Linked DNA regions of Streptomyces hawaiiensis. The protein of the gene in region 2 interacts with the protein of the main gene of each other region in a pairwise test. Links are inferred from orthologs where the notes say so. Each region holds a gene or a part of one and is shown on either strand. Other genes may lie near its edges.

Region 1 (14,069 bases), 2.4 Mb from region 2 along the record:
AGGAAGTTGGCGGGCTTGACGCCACCGTGCGCCTCACCGGCGTACGCGACGACGTCCAGGGTGCTCATGACGAGACCCGCGCCGTTGCCGATGATGCCGACCTCGCCGTCGAGCTTGACGTAGTTGAGGTTCTTCTCCTTGGCGGCGGCCTCGAGCGGGTTGGCCGCCTCCTTGTCCTGGAGGGCCTCGTGCTCCGGCTGACGGAACTCGGCGTTCTCGTCCAGGGAGACCTTGCCGTCCAGGGCGATGACGTCACCGGAGGCGACCTTGGCCAGCGGGTTGACCTCGACCAGGAGGGCGTCCTCCTTGATGAAGGTGTCCCACAGCTTGACCAGGACGTTCACGACCTTGTCGGCGACCTCGGCCGGGAACTTGGCGGCCGCGACGATCTCGCGGGCCTTGGCCTCGGTCACGCCCTCGTTGGCGTCGATCGGCGTCTTGGCGACGGCGTCCGGGCGGGTGGCCGCCACCTCCTCGATCTCCATGCCGCCCTCGACGGAGGCGATGGAGAGGAAGGTGCGGTTGGCACGGTCCAGGAGGAAGGAGACGTAGTACTCCTCCAGGATCTCCGGGGCCGTCTCGGCGATCATCACCTTGTGGACCGTGTGGCCCTTGATGTCCATGCCGAGAATGTTGGTCGCGTGCTCGACCGCCTCGTCGGGGGTGGCGGCGAGCTTGACGCCGCCGGCCTTGCCACGGCCGCCGACCTTCACCTGGGCCTTGACGACGGACTTGCCACCGAGGCGCTCGGTGGCTGCGCGGGCCGCCTCAGGCGTGTCGATGACTTCACCGGCCAGCACCGGTACATCGTGCTTGGCGAAGAGGTCCCTCGCCTGGTACTCGAACAGGTCCACGCGCTTCCGTCCCTATCAGTGATCTCGCGGTTCGTTGTCTGCGTGGGCGTGCCGCGAGGGCAACGTGACGTCCGCTGTCTGTCACAAGGGAGGCGCACACGGTGTCCGAGCGCGCGGCATGTCCGTCTCGCAGGTTATCGCTGCTTCCGGGGGGCCTCTAAATCGAGGGTCACACCTGAGCGGTGATACCTGTCACATGATGCCGCGCTCTCTGGCACGGCGTGCCGGGGGTGAGGGGCCTCACCGGGCTGGGGTTCGCCCGGTGAGGCCCCCCGAACACCCCCGGAGGAGCACGAAGGCCCTGTTCAGGGCCCGGCTCTCCGGGGTGCGGGGCGGGTGGTCCCCACCCCGATGGAGAGCACCCGCCCCATCCACGAGGTTGCGGCCTCTGACCACCGACGGCTTTCGGCCGTCCGGGCGTGACGCCTCGTGAAGCACGGGAGGGAGGAGGGGTGCGGTGAGGCACCCCGGGCGGGGTCGGCCGACGAGACTCCTGGGGGCGGGTCTACGGCCGGGGAAGCCTCGGCGGGCTGTCCGTGCTAGCCGGGGAAGTAGGGGGACGTCCCGGTGGCCGTAGCCGGTACCGGCCGCGAGGGTCCGGGCCCCGACACCGGGCACGAGCGTGAGTGGCGCCACGAGGCTCACGGTGACGGCATGGGCGTCGCCGTGCCGCGACGAGCCGCTGTCAGCGATGGACCGGTTGCCGAGCGCACCGTCGGGTCGGCCGCCGGGCGAGTGGCCGGCCGGGGTACGTCCGGCGTGCGGGGACGGCCCGGGGTGGCCGGCATGGCTGGGTGGACGAGGTGGCTGAAGTGGCCGAGGTGGCCTGCGCGGACGAGGCGGTCTGCGTGTCCGACGTGGTGCCCGTGGATACCGGAGACCATCGGCCCTGCGTGGATGGCGTGGGGCTCGTTGCTGTGGGCCGCGGCGCCGGCCGTGCCGGGCTGCCGCGGAGAGCCGGTCTCGTCCGTGGTCACCGTCGTCCCGCCCGGCTGCGGCTCAACCGTGACCGGTGTGGGGAGGGGGCCACCCGGGGGGCCGGGGAACCCGAGGAGCGTGGGGAGCGTGGGGAGGACGGGTGTTCCCGGGAGCGGGGCGTCACTGGCGGGGGGTGGGGCGTCACTGACGGGGGGTGGGGGCAGGGCCGGCAGGGCCGCAGCGCTGCTTGGAGCGCACGCCGCCCGGCCGCTGTGCGCGGCATGCGCAACGCGGCATCGGACAGGGCTGCTGACCAGCTCAAGAGGGGAAGCTTCCTCCCGTGCGACGGAAGCGGTACTGCCCGGCCGGCACCACGCACGGCCGAGCAGCCGCCGATCCTCGCACGGAAGTGCGGAGGTTGCGCAAGCCCTTGCTTACCGATGGACCGTCACGTCCGTTTTGCTGCTCCACGTCGGACCGCGACACGTCGACAAGTCGTCAGCCGCCCCCTCATGCCGGGCCCTTCACGCCGCATCCGGTATCGGCAACAGCCGCTTCTCGATCGCCGCCGCCATCACCTCCGGGAACAGATCGGGCGTACAGGCGAACGCCGGCGCCCCCAGCGCCGCGAGCGCGGCCGCGTGCTCCCGGTCGTACGCCGGTGCCCCCTCGTCCGACAGCGCCAGCAGCGTCACGAACTGCACGCCCGACGCCTTCATCGCGGAGACCCGCTTGAGCATCTCGTTGCGAATGCCGCCTTCATAGAGGTCGCTGATCAGCACGACCACCGTCTCCGCGGGCCGGGTGATCTGCGACTGGCAGTACGCGAGCGCCCGGTTGATGTCCGTGCCACCGCCGAGCTGCGTGCCGAACAGCACCTCGACCGGGTCGTCCAGCTGGTCCGTGAGGTCGACGACCGCCGTGTCGAAGACGACGAGTCGCGTGGAGATCGTCCGCATCGAGGCGAGCACCGCCCCGAACACCGATGCGTACACCACCGATGCCGCCATGGATCCCGACTGGTCGATACAGAGGATGACCTCCTTCTTCGTGGACTGGGTCGCCCGCCCGAACCCGATGAGCCGCTCCGGCACGATCGTTCGGTACTCGGGCAGGTAGTGCTTGAGGTTGGCCGCGATGGTGCGGTTCCAGTCGATGTCGTGGTGGCGCGGCCGGTTGATCCGGGCACTGCGGTCGAGCGCGCCGGTGAGAGTGGCCCGGGTGCGGGTGGCGAGCCGCTTCTCCAGGTCCTCGACGACCTTGCGCACGACGGCCCGGGCCGTCTCCTTCGTCGTCTCCGGCATCGCTTTGTTGAGCGACAGCAGTGTGCCGACGAGGTGCACGTCGGCCTCGACCGCCTCCAGCATCTCCGGCTCCAGCAGCAGCGTGGCGAGACCGAGCCGGTCGATGGCGTCGCGCTGCATGACCTGCACGACGGAGGAGGGGAAGTACGTCCGGATGTCCCCGAGCCAGCGCGCCACCGACGGTGCCGACGCCCCGAGCCCCGCCGAACGGTCCCGGCCTCCCTGTGACCTGCCGTCCTTCCTGCCGTAGAGCGCGGTGAGCGCTCCGTCCATGGCCGCGTCCTGCCCCGGCAGCGCGCAGCCGGTGCCGTCCGCCGCGTCGCCCCCGAGGACGAGCCGCCAGCGCCGCAGCCGCTCCTGCGCCGGGTCCGTGTTCTCGGACGTCATCCCCGTCCTCCCTTGCGAGGCCGTTCCCACAGCGGAATCACCGGCACGGTCGTCGACGGCGGCCTTTCCGCCCGCAGTCGGTCCGTCATGGTGGCCCCCGCTTCCGGTGCCGTCGTCCGCTCCCTCAGCGCCTCGGTCGTCATCCCGCCACCCCCGCCATGTCGTTGCCCGTGTTCTCGTCCACTTCGTCCAGTCCGAGCAGCAGCCGCACGACCGGCAGCACGGCGTCCGCGCGCATCAGGTCCAGGCCGGCCGCGAAGCCGGGTGTCCCGGAGCCGGAGGCGGTCGCGCCGCCCCCGGCTCCCGGCCCACGCCGGACCAGTTCGCCGAGGGTCCGGCGCACTCCGGGCTCGTACGCCGAGAACGTCCGCCGCAGCAGGGGCAGTACGTCCGTGAAGGCCTCGGCCGGTACCCCGGTGAGCCACGCGTCGACCAGTCCGAGCAGCCGTTCGTCGTGCACCAGGAGCATCCCGCCCCCGGAGCCCCCGCCGACGAAGCCCTCGATCCACGCGGCCGCGTCCGCCGGCGGTGTGCCCGGTGACAGGACGAGTCCCATCAGCAGTGCCGCCTCGTCCTGGGCCAGCTCCCCGTCGTCGAGCAGGAGCCGCACGGCCCGCCCCCGGACGACCCCGGGCACGGTGTCCCGCCCGGACAGCACCCGCAGCACCGACTGCCAGCGGCCTCTCAGACGGCCGTGTCCCGCCGCGGGGACGTCGCCCAGGAGGCCCACGGCCCCGTGCACCGCGTCCACATGGCGCCGCATCTCCTCGGCGGCGTCCGCGTCGAGCGCGGCGCAGGCCGGGGGAAGGCCGACGAAGACCCGCTCGGCCAGTCCCGCGGCGACCTCCGCCAAGGCCCCGGTGTCCGTGCCGCGCACGTCGCCGTAGCGCAGGGAGCGGACCAGGGCCGGGAGCGCCTGGGCGAGATGGCCGACGTCCGTGTCGAGAGCCGCCCGGTCGGCGAGGACCCGCATCACCGTGGGCAGCGCGTCGGGCAGCTCGGCCAGCAGGCAGCGCTCGGCGAGCCCGGTGACGTCGGCGAGGCCCTCCGCGGTGACGGCGTCCCCCTCGGCCTTGGCCGTCGCGGCGGACAGCACGGTCGTCCCCCACACGCCGGCCTCGGCGACCCGTACGGCCAACTCGGGTTCCCAGCGCAGCCGCCACGTCTCCCGGAAGGTGCCCGTGCTGCCCCGCGAGGCGGCCGGCTCGCCCCACGCGATGCCGAGCAGTCGCAGCCGGTGCAACAGCCTGCTGCGGGCGGCGTCGTTCTCCTTGCGCAGGTCGAGCTCCAGCTCCCGCTCCAGCGCCTCCGGCTTCAGCCGCAGCCGGCGTTGCAGCCGGGTGAGGTCCCGCTGCAACGGCACCGCGGGCGCCGACGGCGGCACCTCCCCCAGCACGTCCCCCACGACCAGCCGGTCCCGTACCAGCGCCAGCGGCACGTCCGAGCCCTCGCACATCACGGCCCGCACCGCGTCGGTCGTCTCGCTCAGGCCGGGCAGCGGGCGGCCGCGCATCGCGGCGAGCGTCTCGGCCAGCCGCACCGCCTCCATGACATGCGCGGAGGAGACGATCCGGTCCTCGGCGCGCAGCAGCCCCGCCACCTTCGTCAGCCACCGCTCCACCGGCCGGTCCGGGGCGCTGAACAAGTGCCCGTACCAGCCCGGGGAGTCGATGCCGGCCCCGTACCCGCTGGTCCGGGACAGCCGGCGGTGGGTCCACGGCACCCAGGTCATGTCCGTCTTGACCTTGGGCAGGCCCTTGAGCAGCGCCTTGTCGGCGGCGACGGTGGTCTTCTGCCGCAGGGCGGGCACGTGCCAGGCTCCGCAGACGACGGCCACGCCGTCATCGAACTCCCGCTGGGCGGCCCGCGCCTGGAGCCGCATGTACGCTTCCCGCACCAGGTCCCGGTCGTGTCCCCCGCTGCCATAGGTCTCCCGCAGCGCGGCCATGGCCTCCTCGAGCGCGGTGAACGGCGCGAGCGCGTCGCCCTCCCCCGCGCCCCGGTGCTCCACGACGTCCTCCCACCACCGCTCCGGGTCGTCGTAACCGGCGGCGTCGGCGAGCACGCCGAGCGGATCGATCCGCAGGTCGGCGGAGCCGGGGCCGGTGTCCCCGTCCGCCGCCGTCTCTGCGTCCGGCGGGCGTTCGCCCTCTGTCGCTGCCTCGTCCTCCTGCCTCCGCCAGGCCAGCGTGTGCGTGGCCGGCAGGTCGATGAAGCGGGCCGGGACGTCGTGCTCCAGGGCCCAGCGGAGGGCGACCCACTCCGGAGAGAACTCGGCCAGCGGCCAGAACGCCGAGCGGCCGGGCTCGTCCACGGCGTGGGCGAGCAGGGCGACCGGCGGCCGCATCTCCTCGTCGGCGGCGAGCGGGATCAGCGCGTCGGCCTCGGGCGGCCCCTCGATCAGCACGACCCGTGGCCGGACCCGCTCCAGCGCCGCCCGCACCGCCCGCGCCGACCCCGGCCCGTGATGCCTCACCCCGAGCAGCACCGGCCCCGCCCCGGCCCCCTGGCCCGCGGCCCTTTCCACACCGGTCATTTCATCCCCCTCCCGTCCCGCACATCCCGCCCCGAACCCGCCGGCGACAGGCGGTCGCCGGTCCGCCGGAGACGGGCACGGCCCACACCGTGCCGTTCCGCCGTCCCACCACCCGAGGCCGCCGCCCCCGTCCCTCACACGCTCACCTCGCGGCAGGCCCGGTAGAAGTCCTTCCAGCCGTCGCGCTCGCGGACCACCGTCTCCAGGTACTCCTGCCAGATGACCCGGTCCGCCGCCGGGTCGCGGACCACCGCGCCGAGGATGCCCGCCGCGACATCGCCCGGCCGCAGCACGCCGTCGCCGAAGTGGGCGGCCAGGGCGAGCCCGTTGGTGACGACGGAGATCGCCTCCGCCGTGGACAGGGTGCCGCTGGGCGACTTCAGCTTCGTCCGGCCGTCGGCGGTGACCCCGTCGCGCAGCTCGCGGAAGACCGTGACGACCCGGCGGATCTCGTCGAGCCCGTCGGGTGCGGCCGGCAGGTCGAGGGAGCGGCCGATCTGGTCGACGCGCCGCGAGACGATGCCGACCTCGGCCTCGGGGCTCTCCGGCAGCGGCAGCACCACGGTGTTGAAGCGGCGGCGCAGGGCGCTGGACAGGTCGTTGACCCCGCGGTCGCGGTCGTTGGCCGTGGCGATCAGGTTGAAGCCGCGGACCGCCTGCACCTCCTGGCCCAGTTCCGGTATCGGCAGGATCTTCTCCGACAGGATCGTGATGAGCGTGTCCTGCACGTCGGCCGGGATACGCGTCAGTTCCTCGACGCGGGCCGTCATGCCCTCGGCCATGGCCCGCATGACCGGGCTGGGCACGAGGGCGTCACGGCTCGGGCCGTGGGCGAGCAGCTGCGCGTAGTTCCAGCCGTAGCGGATGGCCTCCTCCGGGGTGCCGGCGGTGCCCTGCACCAGCAGCGTGGAGTCGCCGCTGACCGCCGCGGCCAGGTGCTCGGACACCCACGTCTTCGCCGTGCCCGGCACGCCGAGCAGGAGCAGGGCGCGGTCGGTGGCGAGCGTGGTGACGGCGACCTCGACGATGCGGCGCGGGCCGACGTACTTGGGACTGATCACGGTGCCGTCCGGCAGGGTGCCGCCGAGCAGGTACGTCGCGACGGCCCAGGGCGACAGCTTCCAGCGGGCCGGGCGGGGACGGTCGTCCTGGGCGGCCAGCACGGCGAGTTCATGAGCGAAGGCGTCCTCGGCGTGCGGTCGCAACGCCTCGTTCGATTCCGTCTCCCCCGCTTCGACGGACGTCGGCTCCACGGACACGGTCATGGCAAAGTCCCCCTCCAGCTCGGCCGGTTCGGATCTGACACCAACGGTGCACCACACCACTGACAATGCGTCCTGACCTGCGCAAACGCCCTGCCGGAGCCGCTCGCGGACCCGATTGTCAGTGGTGGGATCTACCTTCGATGGCATGACTCAGCAGGGGGTGCGCTGGACCGCGGACCAGGTGCTGGCACTGGCGCCTGACGCGGCATCACGCAAAGCGGGAAGCAAACTCGGCGCGGCGGGGCCGTGGTCCGAGGCGGGGTGTGCCGACGAGGGGACGGTGTGGGGGCTGTGCAAGGGCAGCGGAAGCAAGCCGTATCAGACGGTCGTGGACATCGCGGACGCCGCCGGGCCCGCGTACAAGTGCAGTTGTCCCAGCCGCAAGTTCCCGTGCAAGCACGCGCTGGGGCTGCTGCTGCTCTGGGCCGCAGACGAGGCGGCGGTGCCGCCGGGGCAGGTACCGCCGTGGGCGGCGCAGTGGACAGCGGGGCGGCGCGGGCGCGCAGAGGAGAAGAAGGCCGGGGACGGCTCCGGTGCGCCGTCCGGGTCCGCTGATCCGCAGGCGGCGCGACGCCGGGCGGAGCGCCGCGCCGAGCGGGTCACGGCGGGCGCGGTGGAGCTGGAGCAGCGCCTGGTCGATCTGCTGCGCGGCGGCCTGGCGACCGCGGAGCAGGCGGGGTACGGCCTGTGGGAGGAGACGGCGGCCAGGATGGTCGACGCCCAGGCCCAGGGGCTGGCGGGCCGGGTGCGGGAGTTGGGGGCGATCCCGGCCACCGGCCCGGGCTGGCCGGTGCGGCTGCTGGAGGAGTGCGCGCTGCTGCATCTCCTCGGCCGGGGCTGGCTGCGCCGCGAGCGGCTCCCGGACGGCCTCGCCGCCACGGTCCGCTCCCGCATGGGCCTCCCGGCCTCCGCGGACGGCCCGTCGCTGCGCGACCACTGGCTGGTCCTCGCCCAGTACGACACGGCGGACCCGCGTCTGACGACCCGCCGGATCTGGCTGCACGGCGCCGCCTCGCACCGCACCGTGCTGCTCCTCTCCTACGGCGCCGCAGGCCGCGCCCCGGAGCTGGCGCTGCCGGTGGGCCTGAGCCTGGAGGCCGAGGTGTCCGCGTACCCGGGCGCCGGGCAGCCGCGGGTGGCCCTGGGCGAACGGTTCGCCCCGCCCGCGCCCGCGGCGATACGTCCGCCGGGGATGACGACGTCCCGGGCGGCGGCCCGTTACGGCGACGCCCTGCGCGAGGACCCGTGGCTGGAGTCCGTCCCGGTGACCCTGGACCGGGTCGTCCCGGCCCCGGACGGCGACTCCTGGCAGCTGGCGGACGCCGACGAGGACGCGGCCTTGCCGCTCACTCCCACCGCGCGTTCCCGGCCGGGTCTGTGGCGGCTCGTCGCCCTGTCGGGCGGGGCTCCGGTCAGGGTTTTCGGCGAATGCGGCCACCAGGGCTTCACCCCGCTGACGGCCTGGCCCGAGGGCCCGGGCGACGCGGTCGCGCTGTGCTAGAGCCGGCGACAGCGGCCCCGCCCACGGCACTTCACCCCGCCCCGCCCATCCCACAGATCCACGCATCTTTCAGGCATCACGGGACAACCGGTAAGGGCGAGCCTTCAACCACCGGGCGCCCCGCGGAAAGGAAGCTCATGACCAGGACCTCCGCTCCCGTGGACGCGCCCGGCGCGGACGCCTGGGAGGGGCTCGTCACCACCGCGCTGCTGGGCACCGACCGGCGCACCCCGCCCGGCACCGCGCCGGGCCGGGACGCCCCCGTGGCCCTACTGGACGCGGCGGCCGTGGAGACCGTCCGACGGCGGGCCGGTCTGCGCCCGGCGCGGGCGGCTGAGCGTCCGCAGCCGGCTCCGGAGGACGCGCGACCTGCGCTGCCGCCGGCGGCTGCCCGCAGGCTCGCCATGCTGCTCGCCGACCGCCCCGGCCCGTCCGGCGGCGGCCGGCGGGGCGCCGCGCCCGACCTGACGGAGCTGCTGCCGCAGTGGCTCGCGGCGGCGAACGCCCGTGGTTTTGCGCCGCCTCCGCAGGCGCTTCCGGCGTTGCTGGACGCGGCCCGGGGCCGTACCGACCTGCGTCCGGCGGCGCTGGAGTTCGCGGGCCCGCGAGCCCTGTGGATGGCCCGGCTGAACGCGGACTGGCGGTTCGCCCTGCGCGCGACCCCGGGCGGCGGAGCGGCCCTGCCGCACCTCGAGGACGACGACAGGGTCCAGCAGCTGTGGCAGGAGGGCCTGTTCGCCGAACGCGTCGCCCTGCTGTCCGCCCTGCGCTCACGCGAACCGGCCGCCGCCCGCGACCTGCTCGCGACGACGTGGGCGACGGAACGGGCCGAGGACCGGCTGATGTTCCTCGATTCCCTGCGCGCGGGCCTGGGCCCGGACGACGAGCCGTTCCTGGAACAGGCCCTGGCCGACCGCGGCCGCAACGTCCGGGCGACGGCGGCGGAACTGCTGTCGGCGCTGCCCGGTTCGGCGCTCGCCGCGCGGATGGCGGTCAGGGCGGAGGCGTGTGTCGCCATCGACCACCTGCAGACCGCGCAGTCGCCGGGGACCGGCCTCGTGAGCAAGGGGCCCGGGGGGACCACGAAGAGCACCCCGACGATCGCCGTCGAGGCGCCGCACGAGTGCGATCCGGGCATGGAACGCGACGGCGTCGTGGCGAAGGCCCCGGCAGGACGGGGCGAACGGTCCTGGTGGCTCGGTCAGCTGGTGGAGGCGGCGCCGCTCGGGACCTGGTCGCGGCGGCTCGGCGGGCGCACGCCCCGGGAGATCGTGGCGCTGCCGGTGGCGGACGGCTGGCAGGGCGAACTGCACGCGGCGTGGTGCCGGGCGGCGGTGCGCCAGCGGGACGCCGAGTGGTCACGGGCGCTGCTCGGCGATCCGTCGGCGCCGGAGGCGGGCGGTCCGGGTGCGGTGTCCCTGGCCGAGCGGGCCAAGCTGCTCGGCACACTGGGCGCCGCCGAACGGGCCGCGTGGGTGGCCGGCTTCATCGCCGCGCACGGCCTGTCCGAGGCCTTTCAGCTGCTCGGGGTGTGCGCGGTGCCGTGGACCGCGCCGCTCGGCGGGGCCGTCGTGGACGCGCTCAACATCGCTCGGGACGCGGGGAGTTATCCATGGAGTTTCAGCGGAGTCATGGGCCTGGCCGAGCGCTGCCTCGCCCCGTCCGAGGCCTCCCGGCTCGACGCCCTGCTGGCCGTGCCGGACGAACCGGAGAACGCGTCCCCGGGAGCCGGCGGCTACTGGGCGGAGGCCTTCCAGCGCCTGGTCACGACCCTGCGTCTGCGCGCGGCGATGGCCGAGGAGCTGGGAGCGGCCTGACCCCGGTCCGCCCGTCCGGCGACGGGCGCCCTCCGGCAACCGGCTGCCGCCGTGCATGCCGACTACGGGGACGGCCGCCAGAGGCGGTCGCAGCCGTCCGCCCGACGAAGCGGCTCCACCGGACCGAGGGCGTGCGGGCACCGGCAGGGCCATGGCGCCCGGGCCGGCCCGCCGCAGGCCTACGCCTCCGCGGGCTGGCGCGCGTTCGTCCGGACCCAGTCCACGATGGACGCCGTCGTCGCGCCCGGAGTGAAGATCTCCGCGACGCCCTTCTCCTTCAGCAGGGGGATGTCCGCCTCGGGGATGATCCCGCCGCCGAAGACCAGGATGTCCTCCGCGTCCCGCTCCTTGAGCAGGTCGATCACCGCCGCGAAGAGCGTGTTGTGCGCTCCGGAGAGGATGGACAGCCCGATCGCGTCGGCGTCCTCCTGGAGCGCGGTGCCGACGATCTGCTCGGGAGTCTGGTGGAGCCCGGTGTAGATGACCTCCATACCGGCGTCGCGCAGGGCCCGCGCGATCACCTTGGCCCCGCGATCGTGGCCGTCGAGCCCCGGCTTGGCCACCACCACGCGGATCGGACCGGCTGCCACACCCATCACTGCCTCCATGAAGCGACTACATCCATCCGTACCGACAAGTACCGCACACATCGGGCAAGCCGTACACGCCGCACCGCACGGACACCCCACCCCGAACCGTCCGGGCAAGTGAACGAACGTTATCTCCAGCATCCCGCAACCGGCAGTTTCGGGGTGCGTACCGAGGGGGAAATCACACGATGGGACAAGCGCAAGGGGAGCCGCATCGGGGTTGCCCTACCGCCGCGCCGTCCACCACACACAGCGGCGGTCGGACACCTCGGCGAAAACACGCAGGGCAAGCACCGCACGCACAGCACGCAGGGCAGACACGGCGCACCAGCGGGGAGCCTCGTCACCCCACCGATCGGGGACCTCCGTCACACCACCGGCGTCACACACGCCACGCGCCGTGCTCTGTCCCCGCAGCTCACGCGGCTCACGCCGCTCTCGCGGTCACGGCCGGCCGTCTTCGCAGCTGCTTTCCACGAGGGCACACGGGGGGCGGAGCCGTCCTCCCGCGTGCCGACAGGAGGTCGGCCATGAAGGTCACCAGGGCTGCTCTGCCCTTTCTTCCGTTGTGCGAGCGCCTGCTGCCGGGAAGACTGGCCGGACTCTCCCTGGCTCTCCTGAAGGCCACCGCCCTGGAGGTCGCGATCCTGGCCGGGCATCTCCTCCTCTACCCGTCCGGCATCACCCAGGAGCGGCGCGCCCCCGCCCCGGCACCGCCTGCGGACGGCGCCGCCCAACTGCCCACGCAGGCCAAGCCTCCGGTCGTCCTGCTGCACGGCTTCATCGACAACCGCTCGGTCTTCGTCCTGCTGCGCCGCAGCCTCGCCCAGCACGGCAGGCAGCAGATCGAGTCCCTCAACTACTCGCCGCTGACCTGCGACATACGCGCCGCCGCCGAGCTGCTCGGCCGGCACATCGAGGAGATCTGCGAGCGCACGGGGGCCGACCGGGTCGACGTGGTCGGGCACAGCCTCGGCGGCCTGATAGCGCGTTACTACGTGCAGCGGCTCGGCGGCGACACCCGCGTACGCACTCTTGTCACGCTCGGCACGCCGCACTCCGGAACCCGAGTGATGCCCGTGGCGAACGCGCACCCCATCGTGCGCCAGATGCGCCCCGGCTCACCGGTGCTCGAGGAGCTCACTCTGCCCGCCCCTGACTGCCGTACGCACTTCGTCAGCTTCTGGAGCGACCTGGATCATGTGATGGTCCCGCTGGAGACGGCGTGCATCGACCATCCCGATCTGACGGCGCAGAATGTGCGCGTCACCGGCATCGGCCATCTCGCGCTGCCCGTGCACCCCGCCGTCGCCAACGGCATACGGCAGGTCCTCGACACGGCCCGCCCGGGTGAACCGTCCGTCGAACGCACCGGCGGTCTGACGGTCGCCTGAGACTCGTCATACAGCGGTCACTCAACGCCGCAGTACCGATCAACCTCGAACAAACTTCGAACACAGGGCCAAGCCCGTGTCCGCGGTCCGCCAAAACGCGGCCGAATGCCCGTTTCCTGCGCGCGCGAAACCTGCCGAAGATTGTCGTGCCCGCATACCGCCGGGTACAGTCGCCGCACTGCTCTGGCAGCCCCTGTTGTCGAGGCGAAAGAGAAGTTGGTGAACGACCGTCACCCGTCGGGGACCATGACCCCGGCTCCGGCTTCCGACGCCGCCTCCGCGCCCTACGCGCCGTACGGCACCCAGGAAGCCCAGTACGGCGACTTCACCACGTACGGCGACTACACCGCCACCGGATTCGACTCCACCGGTACCCACGGCACCGGTTTCGATGCCACCGGGCACGCCACCGCGAGCTTCGCGACCGACCCCCTCTTCGGCGACATGCCGGGCAGCGGCCAGGACACGGGAACCTACGACACCGGCCACTGGCCCACCGGCACGCACGAGAACGTGCACTACGACGCGTACGCGGCCCAGCACCACGCCGCCTACGACACCGGGGTCTACGACACGACCTCCTGGACGGCCGAGCAGCAGCCGATGCCGGTCATCCCGTCCCAGGCCCCGTCTCCCGACGCCACCGGGCAGTGGGAGGCCGGCGCCTGGCTCCAGCCCGACCAGTCAGGCAACCCCGCCGACCACACCCAGCAATGGGAGTGGGGCACGCAGACCTTCGACACGGGTGCCTACGACGCAACACAGTGGAACTCCGACGGCACCGCCGCACCGGCTCCCGAGGCGTACGAGCACCCCGCCGAAACCTTCGACCAGCACGAGACCGCGACGTTCGACCAGCTCACGTACGACGACTCCACCGGGGCCGGCTACCAGGACCCCGCCGCGGACAGCGGCGAGCCGGCCGCCACCGGTGAACTGCCCGTCGTCACCCCGCTCCTGGACGGTCAGGAGGACGTCGCAGCGCCGCCCTCGCGGGCGGCATCGCGCGCCGGTTCCCGTTCCCGCCGCCGTACGCCGCCCAAGCGCTCGGCGCTGATGACCATCGCGGTGCCGTCGGCGTGCGTGATGGGTGTCGCCGGGATCGCCGCCGCCTCCGTCGGCAGTTTCGCCGACGACAGTGCCGCTGAGGCGCAGACGACCGCGGCGGACGCGCAGCCGGTCAAGCCGGCCGCCGCCAACAACAAGCTGGACACACAGCTGCAGAGCCTCACCGCCGGCGCCGACGACTTCGCCGACCGGGCCAGCCGTACGCAGGAGCGCATCGACCTCAAGGCCCAGCAGGCCGCCGAGAAGAAGCGCGCGGCGGAGGAGGCGGCCCGCAAGGAGCGACTGCGCCCCAAGTTCGCCCTGCCGGTCGCCCGGCACGGACTCAGCGCCTACTACGGCCAGTCCGGCATCAACTGGATGTCCCTGCACACGGGCATCGACTTCCCCGTCTCGTACGGCACGACCGTGATGGCCGTGACCGACGGCACCGTGCGC
Region 2 (14,221 bases):
GTTCGTCTCGCTCATGATCTCAAAGCTCCATCGATCGTCTCTGCCTGCGGCTGTCGGGTTCGAGAAACGAAAAATCCCCTCGCACAGGAGGGGACGCCGCGCTGATTCCGGCCACTCGACTCACCCGGCGGCCGGGACTGATCAGCGCGGCCCGCTAAGCAGAAGGCGTACGGCACGCATGGCGTTAGGGTACCGCAGGCCCTCAACGCGTCGCGACGCGCTTCCGGGGCCCGTCTCGGTGCCCGAAAAGCTGAACCAAGGTCAACGGTTACTTCGCGTAACAGCTACTAAGGGACATCACAACAGCCACATTGTCCTTTGATAACAGCGCAATAACTCAAACCTCGTACCCATCGGTATGGCTCCGCTTAGAGTTCGGCAGCGGGACCGCTGCTTTCCCGAACCGCTCGGAGTTGCCCCCATGAACCCTCATCGCAGTAACACCCCACTACACCCGGTCACCGGGATGTGGGGAGGCCGGCCGTGACGAACTACGACTCCACGGTGGACGACACGTTCGCCGAGTTCCTCGACTTCGGTGCGGGCGTGCTGTCTCTCGTGTTCCTCACCTGCTCGGTGATCTGGGGCCTGGTCGCCCAGGACCGGATCCTCCTGGACGCCCGCAGGCGCATCCTGGCGCAGGCCGTGCACCGGAGCACGGCCGTCGCCTCGATCGTCTTCCTGCTGGTGCACATCGGGGTCAAACTGGCGCTCGCCCACACCACGTGGGTCGCGGTGTTCATCCCCTTCGGGCTCCTCCTCACCGGCGGCAACGACGAGATCATGGGCCGGTCGTTCCTCGTCGGACTCGGCACGCTGGCCAGCATGCTCATGATCTTCGTGGGCATCACCGGCGCGCTGCGCAACCGCTTCGCGTCCCCCGCACCCGTCGCCGCCCGCTGGCGAGCCATGCACATGCTGGCCTACCCGGCCTGGTGCGCCGCCCTCGTGCACGGCCTCTACGCGGGTCGCACGGCCAAGCCGGTCTTCATCGTCCTGTACTGCCTGTCCCTGGCCGGAGTGGCCGGCGCCCTCGCCCTGCGCGCGGCTCCGCGCCAGGTCAAGCGCATGGTCTCCGACAAGATCGCCTCACTGATCGGGCCGGGTGAGGGCCAGGGCCGCAGAGACCTTGAGGAGAGCCGGGCCCGGGCGGGCGGCGGCTACGGGCTGCCCGGCTTCGAAGGCCGGGAGGCGACAGCGCGCCCCTCGGCGTCCCCGTCGGGGCCGCTGTACGAGAGGGCGGAACGTCCCGCGGCCAAGGAGCCGGCGAACGGCTTCGCCGCCGCCTACCGGGCCGTCTCGGCCCCTCCCCAGGGCCAGCAGGCCTTCGCGCCGGGGCCGACCACCAGCATGCAGCTGCCGCTGGACATGCAGCCCACCGAGACCCTCCCGACCGTGGACGGCCCCTCCAGCACCTCGGGCAACTGGCCGATCCCGTCCCCGCCGCCGGTCGGCGAGGCCCCGCCGTCGGCCTACGACCCGCTCCAGGACACAGGCTTCAACATCCCGCCCTACGACCCCCTGCAAGACACCGGACAAAGCATCCCGGCCTATGGCAATCCAGGCGCCTCCGGCTACGGATCGAGTGACGTGTACGACACGGGTGAGACGAATGCCGCCTACGACACGTACTACCCGAACGACACGTACAACAGCGGTCCCGCCACTGATTCAACGCCCGGTGCGTCCTATGACTTCGACGCACCGGGATCGGGCGAACCTTGGAACACGCCTTCCGGAGGCTTTAAGTGAACGAGGCCCTGCCCGACGTACCCGAAGTCCGCGTAGTCGGCCTTCCTCAGCTCACGTCGGGCTTCGACCTTGTCGATCGACTCGATCTGCCCATGCACCTCAAGGTGCACGGGCCGCTCGAGCCGATGGGCGGCGAGCAGCTCGCACAACTCGCCGAACGCATCAACCTGAAGGGCCGCGGCGGCGCGGGCTTCCCCTTCCACAAGAAGCTGCGCTCGGTCGCCGAAGCGGCGATCAAGCGCGGCGTCCGGCCGGTCGTCGTCGTGAACGGCAGCGAGGACGAACCGGCCTGCCGCAAGGACACGGTGCTCATCAACCGTGCCCCGCATCTGATCCTGGACGGCGCGCTGCTGTGCGCCGAGGCCCTGGGTGCCCGCACGCTCGTGGTGGGGGTCACCCGTGAGTCCACTCAGCGCTCCATGGAGGCCGCGCTCGCCGAACGCGGCCTCAGCAACGGCCGCCGGTCGGCACTGCGCGCCCGTGTGCAGCGCAACCCGGTCCGCATGGTCACCGGCGCCGCCGCGTCGCTGGTCCGCTCGATCGACGGCGGCCCGGCCGTCCCGCCCGGCCGCAAGGTCAGTGCCTCGCAGAACGGCGTCGGCGGCGCGCCCACCCTGCTGTCCAACGCGGAGACCTTCGCCCAGCTGGCGATCGCCGCCCGCATCGGCCCCGAGCGCTACGGCAACACCGGTCTGTACGACGAGCCGGGCACCGTCATGCTCACGGTCTCCGGCGCGGTGGCCCGCCCCATGGTGATCGAGGTCCCCACGGGCGTGCCGCTGCGCTACGTCCTGCAGCTCGCCGGCGCGCCGCCGGTGCCGCAGGGCGTGCTCACCGGCGGCTACCACGGCAAGTGGATCGACGCGGCGACGGTGAACGAGGCGATCGTCTCCCGCAACTCCCTGGACGCGGTGGGCGGCGCGCTCGGTGCCGGCGCGATTCTGCCGATCACTCAGGACACCTGTCCCCTGGGCGAGTCGCTGCGGGTGGCCCAGTGGCTGGCCGAGGAGAGCGCCGGCCAGTGCGGCCCCTGCTACCTCGGCCTGCCGGCCGCCGCGCGCGGCCTGGAGGACATCCTCAACGGCGGCGGACCGGCCGCCCTGGAGGCGCTAAAGCAGGTCGCCAAGAACGTGAAGCGGCGCGGCGCGTGCTCGCACCCGGACGGCTCCGCGATGTTCCTGGAGTCGACCATCAAGGCGTTCACGGACGACCTGGCCGCCCACGTCCTCGGCAACGGCTGCGGACGGCCCGTGGAGGGCGTTCTGCCGCTCTTCGAGGGCGGCAGGGCCCCCACGGGCATCCCGGGCGGCGGCGAGTCCGAGGAGAACGGCCCCAGCCGTCAGAAGATCTACGTCGACTGGACCTTGTGCCGGGGCCACGGACTGTGCGCGGACATCCTCCCCGAGGTGTTCCAGCTGGGCGCCGACGGCTTCCCCACGGTGGCGCAGGCTCAGGTGCCGCGGTACGCCGAGGCCAAGGCTCTACGCGCGGTGCGCCGCTGCCCGGCGCTGGCGCTGCGCATCGAGGAGGCACGCGCGCAGGGCGCGCCGGCCCGCAACCTTCCGGTCCTCTCCCAGGGCCGCGGCCGCCGCGCTCTCGGCCGCTGAGCACACGCACGGCGGGCTCCCCGGTGGGAGCCCGCCGTGAGCACACAGGGCGACACACGGGCGACGTACACAAAGAAGGCGGGCCATCCGATTCGGATGGCCCGCCTTCTCATCTACTGTGGAGCTAAGGAGAATTGAACTCCTGACCTCCTGCATGCCATGCAGGCGCTCTACCAACTGAGCTATAGCCCCTTGCCGGTGCCCCTCCGGGTTTCCCCGGCGGCGAAGCCAACATTACTGGCCCACCGGGCCCAACACCAAATCGATTTCACCTCGTACGGAGATGCCCGCTATGCCGGATTTGCACCGACTCTGCGGGCTCAGGCCGTGACGAACGAATAGAACCGCTTGAGCGTGCAGTGCTCCTCCAGAAGCCGGCCGTAGATCGGCTCCCCCTCCAACTCGCGGTACGTCTCGATCGGGTCGCCTTTTATGATCAGCGCCCGCGCGCATTCCTCGCACCAGTACTGGTAGTCGGGATTGATCGGTTCCATGTCGCGGACGATCGGAGTCCCGCTGCCGCACCAGTCGCACTTCCGCCTGTGTGCACCCATCGATCAGCTCCAGCTGTGGCCGCAGGCCGTGCACACGTAGGAAATCCCGCCGTTGTCGCCGAGCATCTGGGCCACGTGCGCGGATCCACAGGAAGGGCAGCTGAGGCGGGTGGACATGTCCCGTGTGACCGCCGCTTCGAGGAGGTGGTCGACCTCCTCGAGGATGCTCGCAGGCATCGCTACTCCTCCCGTCGGGCCGCGCCCCCTTCCGGCCGTTTGATTCTGCCACGGCCGGACCAATACGGTCAGCGACGCCTCAGTACCAGTCCGGACACGGCACCCGGCGGGGCCGTAGAGGTATACGCCTCAGCGAGCCCGAGTGACTCAAACCGGAGCACGAAAAATCCCGCCCCCTGACCGGGAACGGGATCTTGACGTGGAGCTAAGGAGAATTGAACTCCTGACCTCCTGCATGCCATGCAGGCGCTCTACCAACTGAGCTATAGCCCCTCGCGTCCGTCCCCGCTGGCGGGGCGAACAAGAAGAACTTTAGCCTGCGACCTGCCGGAAAGTGAAATCCGGGGTCAGTCGTCGTCGCCGAGCACCGGTTCCGGCAGGGTGCCGGCGTTGTGCTCCAGCAGGCGCCAGCCGCGGGCGCCTTCGCCGAGCACGGACCAGCAGCAGTTGGAGAGTCCGCCGAGGCTCTCCCAGTGGTGGGGGTCGAGACCGAGGAGGCGGCCGATGGTGGTGCGGATCGTGCCGCCGTGGCTGACCACGACGAGCGTGCCGTCCTCGGGGAGCTTCTCGGCGTGCCGGAGCACCACGGGGGCGGCGCGGTCGGCGACCTCGGTCTCCAGTTCGCCGCCACCGCGGCGGACGGGCTCACCGCGCTTCCACGCGGTGTACTCCTCGCCGTACCGGGCGATGATCTCCTCGTGCGTGAGGCCCTGCCAGGCGCCCGCGTAGGTCTCGCGCAGCGCCTCGTCATAGGTGACGTCGAGGCCGGTGAGCGTGGCCAGCTCGGCGGCCGTGGCGGCGGCACGCCGCAGGTCGGAGGCGACCATCGCGTCCGGCTTCAGCGAGGCGAGCAGCCGGGCGGCGCGACGGGCCTGGGCCAGGCCCGTCTCGGTCAGCTCGACGTCCGTGCTGCCCTGGAAGCGGCGCTCCACGTTCCACGAGGTCTGGCCGTGCCGCCACAGGATGACGCGGCGGCCCCGGCCCTTCGTGGCGGACGCCTCACTGAAGGAGGTCACCGCCAGTCACCGTCCAGTTCCGCCGCCTCCTCGGCCGCGCGCAGCTTGGCGTGCTCCTCGGCCTTGCCGCGGGTGGCCTTGGCCTCCTCGGGCAGTTCGAGCTCGGGGCAGTCCTTCCACAGCCGCTCCAGGGCGTAGAAGACGCGCTCCTCGCTGTGCTGGACGTGGACGACGATGTCGACGTAGTCGAGCAGCACCCAGCGGGCCTCGCGGTCGCCCTCGCGGCGCACCGGCTTGGCGCCGAGCTCCTTCGAGAGGCGCTCCTCGATCTCGTCCACGATCGCCTTGACCTGGCGGTCGTTGGGCGCGGAGGCCAGCAGGAAGGCGTCCGTGATGGACAGCACCTCACTGACGTCGTAGGCGACGATGTCGTGGGCCAGCTTGTCGGCAGCCGCCTGGGCGGCGGTGTTGATCAGCTCGTGAGAGCGGTCGGTCACGGTCACTACAAGGCTTTCGGTCGGCGGACACTTGCCACCAAGGGTCTCACGGACCGCAGCGGGACCCCCACGCGATGACGGAGATCACGTGGGGAGCGCGCTCCCGCCGGCTAGCCGGACGACGGCTTGTAGTCCTGGCCGAGGACCACGGAGACGTCGGCGCTCGCGGAGATCCTGCCCTTGGTGACGGAGCCGGCGGGCAGGCCCAGGGTCTTGGCGACCTCGGCGGCGTTCGCCTTGTCGGCGGCGTCGGCGTAGACGACCTCGGAGGTGGCCTGGGCGGTGCCGGTGCCGCTCTCCAGGAAGGTGAAGCCGCCGTTGAGGAGCACGACGCGGGCCTTCTCGGTGTTGTCCTTGACGCCGGTGGCGTTCTGGACGGCGACGCTGACGGCGGCGTCCTTGTCGGGGCTCTTGGCGGTGCCGCCGAGGACGTTCCTGACCACACCGGCGCTCGCCTGGGCGCTGAGCGTGCCGTCGCTCTGGACGGGCAGCAGGTCGGTCTTGACGTCGCCGCCCTTGGCGAGGTCGGAGAGCCCGGCGAGGAAGGTGCCGAGGTCCTTGTCGGTGAGGGAGGGGTCCAGGATCTGCGCGAGGGTCTGGATGGTGGTCGTCGCGGCCTGCGGGTCGGAGGACATCTTGCGCAGGATGCCCTGCATGACCTGCCCGAAGCGCTCCAGCTGGGCGTTCTGGGCCTCGCCGGGCGCGCGGTAGGTGGCGTAGGCGACCGCCATCTTGCCGCTGAGGGTCTGGTCCTGGCCCTTGTTGACCAGGGGGGCCTCGCCCTCCTTCTTCGCGGCGGGGTCGGGCACGTCGGCGTCGGTGTCGACGTCGATGCTGCCGACGAGGTCGACGAGGTTCTGCAGGTAGGGGGTGTCCAGGCGCCAGGTGCCCTCGATGTCGGTGCCGAGGACCGTGTCGAGTGCGTCGCGGGTGCCGTCGGAGCCGTCGTCCTCGACCGACTTGGCGAGCGTCGTCGTGGTGCCGTCGTCGCTGCTCAGGGCGAGGGAGTTGGGCATCAGGACGGTGGTGCCCCGCTTCGTGGTGGTGTTGTCGACGAGGAGGGCGGTGGAGGTGCCGCCGCCCTTGGTGTCGTGCAGGTGGACGACGATCACGTCGCGCTTCTGGGCGCCCGCGGCCGTCGCGGTGCCGGTCTTGGAGTCGTCGGAGGACAGGCCGGGGAGCTTTCCGGCGTACCAGAGGTAGCCGACGCCGCCGGCCGCGACGAGGGCGAGCACGACCGCCAGGGCGACGATCCGGCTGCGGGCCCGGCGCCGGGCCTCCTCGCGGCGTTCGGTGCGGTTCTCGGTGAACTTCAGCCAGTCGATGACGTCTTCGGAGTTGGCGTCCGGTTCCTCGACGAAGGCGAACTGCTCGGTGTGGTACTCCCGTTGCGGCTCGGCCGGGGCCTCCTGGTCGTGGGCCGGGCCGGCCTGCTGCGGGATGTGGGCGGTCTGCTGCGCGGTCTGTTCGGCGACGAGGGGCTGCCGGCCGGTGGCGCCGGTGGCCGGGGCCTGACCGTAGGGGTCGTGGGGGGCGCCCTGGTGCGAGCCGGTGGCGTACGGGTCATAGGCGCCGTAGGGCGCGGCGGACTGCTGCCGGCCCGTGCCGTAGTCGTAGGCAGGCGGGGACTGCTGCCCCTGCTGCCCGTACGGGTCGTAGCCGTAGCCCTGCTGGTGCTGCTGGGCGTACGGGTCGTACGTCTGCTGCTGGGTCTGGACCTGCCGGTAGACAGGCTGGCCGTACTCGTCGTAGCCGACGAGCTCGTACTGGTCGGCGCCGTGGTCTGCGGCCCCCGCGTCGTATCGGTCGTTCACCGGTGCCCCTCTCGGCTCACTCGCCGCGGTACAGCTCGCGCTTGTCGATATAGCGCACGACGCCGTCCGGCACCAGGTACCAGATGGGGTCGCCCTTGGCGACTCTCGCACGGCAGTCGGTGGAGGAGATGGCCAGAGCGGGAACCTCCACGAGCGAGACACCGCCTTCCGGGAGCCCGGAGTCGTCCAGGTGGTGGCCCGGCCGGGTGGCTCCGATGAAGTGCGCCAGGGAGAACAGCTCCTCGCTGTCCCGCCAGGTGAGGATCTGGGCGAGCGCGTCGGCGCCGGTGATGAAGAACAGGTCCGTGTCGGGGTTGAGCGCGCGCAGGTCGCGCAGGGTGTCCACGGTGTAGGTGGGACCGCCGCGGTCGATGTCGATGCGGCTCACGGAGAACTGCGGGTTCTCGGCGGTCGCGATGACCGTCATCAGGTAGCGGTCCTCGGCCGGGGAGACACTCCGGTGGCTCTTCTGCCAGGGCTGGCCGGTCGGGACGAAGACCACCTCGTCGAGGTGGAACGCCGCGGCGACCTCGCTGGCCGCCACCAGGTGCCCGTGGTGGATCGGGTCGAAGGTGCCGCCCATGACGCCGAGGCGGCGCTTGCCGGGTCGCGACGGGCTCTTTCCGGGGCCGTCGGCACGGCGGGCCACCGCGGAGGCACGGCGGGGCTCCGAGTGTCCCTCGGTGCCGCTCGCCGCGTCCTGTGCCGGGTCGTGCGGCGTCTCGTTCGCCGGGCCGGTAGGCATGTCCTGCTCTCCCATGCGTGCAGACCCTACCGGCCCTGCCTGAGGGCTCCGGCCGCCCCCGTGGTCCCCCGGGCATCCCCGGCGGGATGCCCCGCCGGTCTCAGCGGTCGCGGTTGAAGCGGGTGGTGATCCACAGCAGGAGCAGCAGGATGAAGAGTGCGCCGCCACCGGTGAGGTAGGGGTTGAGGCTCTCGTGGTTTCCGCCGTGCTCCTCGCCCTCGGCGGCGAGGGTGACCAACTGGGCAGCGGTGCTGTGGAAGCTCATCTTCGGCAGGACCTATCGCGTGTGGGCGGGATAAAGACGTCGGCTCATCGTAAGCGGGCGCCCGTTGCGCGATCACCCCGACTCCGCCTGTTCGTACCGCGGGCGGTCGCACGCGCTGCCGCCGGGCCCGGTCCCGGGGGCCCGGCGGGGAACCTTCGGGTGGCCTCAGTCGTCCTTCCGTCTGTAGCCACGCAGCAGGAACCACGCGGTCAGCGCACAGCCCACGATCATCACGAGCAGCACGTACCGCAGCATCCCCGGCCCCCCTTGCCGCTCGGCGGCGCTCGCGGCCTCGGCGAGCCAGGCGGATACGGGGTGGTGCTCCATGGCGGTGGTCTCCTTCGCTGTACTGCCCGACCACCGTAACTCCGCCTAGGCTGGGCTCTGCCTCGGGGAAGCAAAAGGCCGCACAAGGGGCCGCAAAGGTCACACCAGACGCATGGGGGAAGACATGTCCGACGGCCACGAGCACAACGGGCACGAGCACGTGCCGAGCAGGCAGCGCAGGCGCTTCCCCGGGATCTCCTCGCGCACCTACGAGCACCCGGCCGACCGCTCCGCCCTGGTGGCGCTGCGCAAGCTGAGCGGTTTCGACACGGTGTTCAAGGCGCTCAGCGGCCTGCTGCCCGAGCGCAGTCTGCGACTGCTGTTCCTGTCCGACTCGGTACGGGTCTCGGACCAGCAGTTCGCCCATCTGAACGTGATGCTGCGGGACGCCTGCTACGTCCTGGACCTGGAGAAGGTCCCGCCGATGTACGTGAACCAGGACCCACAGCCGAACGCGATGTGCATCGGCCTGGACGAGCCGATCATCGTCGTCACGACGGGCCTCGTCGAGTTGCTGGACGAGGAGGAGATGCGTGCGGTCGTCGGGCACGAGGTGGGGCACGCGTTGTCCGGCCACTCCGTCTACCGGACGATCCTGCTGTTCCTGACGAGCCTCGCCGTCCGGGTCGCCTGGATCCCCCTGGGCAACCTCGCGATCATGGCGATCGTGACCGGGCTGCGGGAGTGGTTCCGCAAGTCGGAGCTGTCGGCGGACCGTGCGGGGCTGCTGGTCGGGCAGGATCTGGAGGCCTCCATGCGGGGCCTGATGAAGATCGCGGGCGGCAACCACCTGCACGAGATGAACGTGGACGCGTTCCTCGCCCAGGCCGAGGAGTACGAGGCCGGGGGCGACCTGCGCGACTCCGTGCTGAAGATCCTGAACGTGCTGCCCCGCTCCCACCCCTTCACCACCGTGCGGGCGGCCGAGCTGAAGAAGTGGGCCGAGTCGCGGGACTACCAGCGGATCATGGACGGCCACTACCCGCGGCGCGACGAGGACAAGGACACCTCGGTCCGGGACTCCTGGCGGGAATCGGCGAACCACTACAGCACCCACGTGAAGAGCTCCAAGGACCCGCTGATGAAGCTGGTCACGGACCTCGCGGGCGGCGCCGGCGACCTGGGCGACCGGGTCCGCCGCGGCTTCGGCGGGTTCAGCAGCCCGTCCCCGAAGCCGCCCCAGGGGCCGGACACGGATGCGTCGCCGGACTCCCCGGGGGACGATCAGCCGCCGCGTAACGAGAGCTAGGCGCTAGGCACCATCAGGGCGCCTGGCGGGCCGCAAAGGCCCTCTCGGGCCCGCCTCACACGCCTCAGACCTTCGGCTGCGCGCTCTTCGCCAGGGAGCCGCACAGGGCCGTCGCGCTGCCCGTGGCGTAGGGATCGGTGCCCGCGGGGCCGCCCTCCTTGGCCGTCTGGCCGGCGAGCAGGGGGCGGAGATGGTTCGTGGAGTCCTCGGCGCAGGACAGAGGACCGGCCTGGACGTAGGAGACGACGAGCTGGGCCTGGTGCAGCCGCAGGTCGTCGCGGTCGAAGCGGAAGTGCAGCTCGCGCCGGAGGGTGAACAGGGACACCTCGTCCTTGTCACCGGCCCCGGCCGCCCGCAGCGCGTACACGAACGTGTGGTCGGCGGTGACCTCGAGCGTGGACGAGTCGGCCTCGGCGGCCTGGAGCGTGCCCTGGACCCGGACCTTGCGGTCGGCGAGCTCGGCGCGCGAGGGGTCGAAGCGGACAAGCCAGCCGGTGGGCGCGTGGCGTCCGTCGGCGGTGGGGCGGGCGAAGCTCTGGTCGAACTGGTCCAGCTGCTCGGAGTCGAGCAGGACCCGGACGGCACGGACCTCGCCGCCCGTGAGCACCTCCGGGTCCAGGGCCGACCGGATGATGTAGTCCTTGGCGGTGGTCAGGGCGCTCACGACCTGGCTGTCGGAGAAGTGCGCGGTGCGCCGCGAGGCGGGCAGCGGCACCCCCTCCGCGCCGGTCTTGAACTGTGCGGCGGGGCTGTGCTCGTACAGGTACGCCGATTCGGCCGTTCCGGGCACCTTCCCCTCGGGAACGAGCGGGATGACGGTCATCCGCAGGGGCTCCATGGGCTCCTGGGCGGCAGGCGTCTGGTAGGGGTGCCGCACTCCCATGTAGATCGCGGTGCCGAAGGCGACGGCGATCAGCAGGACCAGGACCAGCGCCTGCCGGGACAGGCCCCGGCGCAGGGGCGGCCGGCGTCGCACAGCCGGGGCGTGGTCGGCGATGCGCTCCTGCGCGGAGAACTCCTGGAGGCGGGCAGCACGGACGAACGACTCGTCGAAGACGACGGATCGGTACTCGTCCTCGCCACCTCCGGGGGCACCCTCGGGAGTCCCCTCAGGTGGGTTTCCAGGCCCGCCCATATCTTCAGGGTAGGTCGCCGGAAGCTCAGGTAAACGCCCTGCTGCACCACAAGTTCTGACAGGTTCTCACCAAGATGGGCGGGTTCCGGTCAGGGGCTGCGGGGGATCACCGAGACGGCAGGCTGGGAGTAGTCGGCGGAAGCCGAGGGGGTGGCTCCGCCGCCCTGTTCCAGGCCGGTCGTGGCGGGCGGCGGCGCGGGCTCCTCGCGGCTGGAGGACGCACCCCGGTAGACCGCCGTGAAGGCCAGCGCGACCATGCCGATGCCCATCACGAGGGCGAGCACCCAGGCGACCGGGCGGTGCCAGCGGACCTGTTTGGAGTACGGCCCCGCGGCGCCGTAGTGGTCTTCCAGGACGTCGGGGTCGTCCGAACCGTCGAGGTCGGGATCATGGCCGAAATCGCCGGGCCCGTCCGGGCCGTACCCGTCGTCGTACCGCTCGCCTCCGGTGTGGGCGCGGCGCGCCTCCGCCTCGGAGGCCTCGGCTCTCGCCCGTGCCGCGGCCAGGAGGCGCTCCACTGCGGTCGGCTCGTGCACCACGGCCGCGCGTACGAAGGCCTCGTCGAAGACCACGGAGGCGAACTCTTCGTCCGACACCCCGCGGTCGTGATCGTCGTCGGGCTCCCGGCCGTCCGGAAACGGCGTGCCCCCCACGTCCTCCGGCACGAATCCAGAGTAGACCTGGGGGGTCAATTTGGGCAGACGGTATGGAAATTCATCCGCCGGTCGAGACGGCTCCCGCGGAGTTCGCCAGGGCGCACGCCCGGCCGGTCCGCCCCTGCCGCACGCGGATGCGCCGCCTCGCCCGGCCCTGCACATCCATGCGCGAGCCCGCATACCGCCTTACGCCGAACGTGGTCAGCGCCGGATGTGCCCGTCCCCGGTGACGATGTACTTCGTACTGGTCAGCTCCGGCAGGCCCATGGGGCCACGGGCGTGCAGCTTCTGCGTGGAGATGCCGATCTCCGCGCCGAAGCCGAACTGGCCGCCGTCGGTGAAGCGGGTGGAGGCGTTCACGGCGACCGTGGTCGAGTCGACCAGCTGGGTGAAGCGACGTGCGGCCTGCTGGGAGGTCGTCACGATGGCCTCGGTGTGGCCGGAGGTCCACAGCCGGATGTGCTCGACCGCCTTGTCCAGCGAGTCCACGACCGCGGCGGCGATGTCGTACGACAGGTACTCCGTCTCCCAGTCCTCGGCCGTCGCCTCGACGACGGTGGCCTTGGAGTCCTTGGCGTGGGCCTGCACGCGCTCGTCGGCGTGCACGGTGACCCCGGCCTCCGCGAGGGCGTCCAGGGCGCGGGGCAGGAAGTCGTCGGCGATGTCCTGGTGGACCAGCAGGGTCTCGGCGGCGTTGCAGACGCCGACCCGGTGGGCCTTGGAGTTGATCAGGATCTCGACGGCCATGTCGAGGTCGGCCTGGGCGTCGACGTAGACGTGGCAGTTGCCGGTGCCGGTCTCGATGACCGGGACGACGGACTCCTGGACGACCGTGTTGATCAGGGAGGCGCCGCCGCGCGGGATGAGTACGTCGACCAGGCCGCGGGCGCGCATCAGCTCGCGCACGCTGTCGCGGCTCTCCCCGGGGACGAGCTGGACGGCGTCGGCGGGCAGCCCGGCCCCGCCCACGGCGTCGCGCAGGACCCGCACGAGGGCGGTGTTCGACTGGTACGCCGAGGAGGAGCCGCGCAGCAGGACCGCGTTGCCGGACTTCAGGCAGAGCGCGGCGGCGTCGACGGTGACGTTCGGCCGGCCCTCGTAGATGATCCCGACGACGCCGAGCGGCACGCGGACCTGGCGCAGGTCGATGCCGTTGGGCAGCGTGGAGCCGCGGACGACCTCGCCGACCGGGTCGGGCAGGGCGGCGACGTCGCGCACGTCGGAGGCGATGGCGCGAATCCGCTCGGGGGTGAGCGTGAGCCGGTCGATCATGCCCTCGCTGATGCCGGCCTCGCGGGCCTTTGCGACGTCCTTGGCGTTGGCCTCGACGATCTCGCTCGTGCGGACCTCCAGCGCGTCGGCGATGGCGAGCAGCGCGTCGTCCTTGTCGGCCCGGGGCAGCGGCGCGAGGGTCGCGGCGGCGGCCTTGGCGCGGTAGGCGGCCTCGGTGACCGGGGACATGGAGTCATACGGCGAAAGCGTGGTCATGAGGGAAGGGTAGTGCGCCCGGCGGATGCGTTCATCGCGCGTTTCACACCCCGAGACACTTCCCGGACCGGATCAAAAGGGGTGAACTCCGACCGGCGAGGCCGGGGGCGGCCCGTACCCCTCCGCGATGCGCTGGTGGTACGTCGCGCGGTCGATGACCTCCAGGCCCACGATCTCCCAGGGCGGCAGCCCGGCGGTCTGCCGGTGCTCGCCCCACAGGCGCAGGGCGACGGCGGCCGCGTCGTGCAGGTCGCGGGCCTCCTCCCAGTAGCGGATCTCGGCGTGGTCGACCGCGTACCGGCTGGTCAGGAAGAAGGGATGGTCGTGGGCGAGCTGCTCCAGGGCGCGCCGGACCTCCGGCAGCGGGGCCTCCTTGCCGGAGACGCTGAGGGTGACGTGCCACAGGCGCGGGGTGTCACCGGGTTCCTCGCCCCGGAAGCGGTCCCCGGCCGCCACGCTCGTCAGGGCGCGCTCCTCGCCGGCCGCGCGGGAGCCGGCACCACCGTGGGACGCCTGAGTCCCAGGGCGCACTCGTCTCACGACGGCCTCCTTTGCGCTTGGCGCTGCTGCGGAACAGTTCCCTGGGACAAAGTTGAGCAGGCCGCAACGGATCGCGGGGCGGTTTTGCGGAACGTCCACCACCGGGGGCGGACGTTTCGGCGCATTACGGGTGCAGGACCACCAGGTCGTCCCTGTGTACGACCTCGCGTTCGTACGCGGCTCCGAGTTCGCGGGCCAGTTCCCGGGTCGAGCGGCCGATCAGCCGGGGGATCTCCTTGGCGTCGAAGTTGACGAGCCCGCGGGCCACCGCGTGCCCCGCGCCGTCCCGCAGCTCGACCGGGTCGCCGGCGACGAAGTCGCCCTCGACGGCGGCGATCCCGGCCGGCAGCAGCGACTTGCGGCGGTCCACGACGGCCTGGACGGCGCCGTCGTCCAGGGTCAGCGCGCCCTGCGGGGTGGAGGCGTGCTGGAGCCACAGCAGCCGGTCGGCGGAGCGCT

What was found.
Region 1: the proteins of rsfS (region 2) and CEB94_RS24850 interact in binary tests that used the Escherichia coli proteins (3 or more experiments, as listed by UniProt). The link is inferred for Streptomyces hawaiiensis from one-to-one orthologs.

Annotation. Positions count from the first base shown.
Region 1 is NZ_CP021978.1:5,349,783-5,363,851, reverse strand. What follows is about bases 5,200-8,000. They hold CEB94_RS24850 (ATP-binding protein), read right to left. Parts: upstream 7,265-8,000; coding sequence 6,134-7,264; downstream 5,200-6,133. Other genes in these bases: CEB94_RS24845 (SWIM zinc finger family protein), read left to right, coding at 7,410-8,000; CEB94_RS24855 (DUF5682 family protein), read right to left, coding at 5,200-5,999. Also shown: sucC (ADP-forming succinate--CoA ligase subunit beta), read right to left, coding at 1-854; CEB94_RS24860 (VWA domain-containing protein), read right to left, coding at 2,297-3,463; more of CEB94_RS24855, read right to left, coding at 3,603-5,199; more of CEB94_RS24845, read left to right, coding at 8,001-8,765; CEB94_RS24840 (DUF5691 domain-containing protein), read left to right, coding at 8,903-10,582; icmB (coenzyme B12-dependent isobutyryl CoA mutase small subunit), read right to left, coding at 10,762-11,178; CEB94_RS24830 (esterase/lipase family protein), read left to right, coding at 11,703-12,566; CEB94_RS24825 (M23 family metallopeptidase), read left to right, coding at 12,786-14,069.
Region 2 is NZ_CP021978.1:2,972,515-2,986,735, forward strand. What follows is about bases 3,827-6,779. They hold rsfS (ribosome silencing factor), read right to left. Parts: upstream 5,550-6,779; coding sequence 5,103-5,549; downstream 3,827-5,102. Other genes in these bases: CEB94_RS13725 (hypothetical protein), read right to left, coding at 3,827-3,913; CEB94_RS13730 (IS1 family transposase), read right to left, coding at 3,917-4,090; CEB94_RS13740 (histidine phosphatase family protein), read right to left, coding at 4,438-5,106; CEB94_RS13750 (LCP family protein), read right to left, coding at 5,654-6,779. Also shown: leuS (leucine--tRNA ligase), read right to left, coding at 1-15; CEB94_RS13710 (ferric reductase-like transmembrane domain-containing protein), read left to right, coding at 484-1,752; CEB94_RS13715 (NADH-quinone oxidoreductase subunit NuoF family protein), read left to right, coding at 1,749-3,359; more of CEB94_RS13725, read right to left, coding at 3,680-3,826; more of CEB94_RS13750, read right to left, coding at 6,780-7,357; nadD (nicotinate-nucleotide adenylyltransferase), read right to left, coding at 7,374-8,117; CEB94_RS13760 (hypothetical protein), read right to left, coding at 8,203-8,367; CEB94_RS13765 (hypothetical protein), read right to left, coding at 8,533-8,694; CEB94_RS13770 (M48 family metallopeptidase), read left to right, coding at 8,819-9,943; CEB94_RS13775 (SCO2583 family membrane protein), read right to left, coding at 10,008-11,078; CEB94_RS13780 (SCO2584 family spore wall biosynthesis protein), read right to left, coding at 11,168-11,743; CEB94_RS13785 (glutamate-5-semialdehyde dehydrogenase), read right to left, coding at 11,936-13,222; CEB94_RS13790 (hypothetical protein), read right to left, coding at 13,295-13,753; proB (glutamate 5-kinase), read right to left, coding at 13,887-14,221. UniProt on the Escherichia coli protein: Functions as a ribosomal silencing factor. Interacts with ribosomal protein uL14 (rplN), blocking formation of intersubunit bridge B8.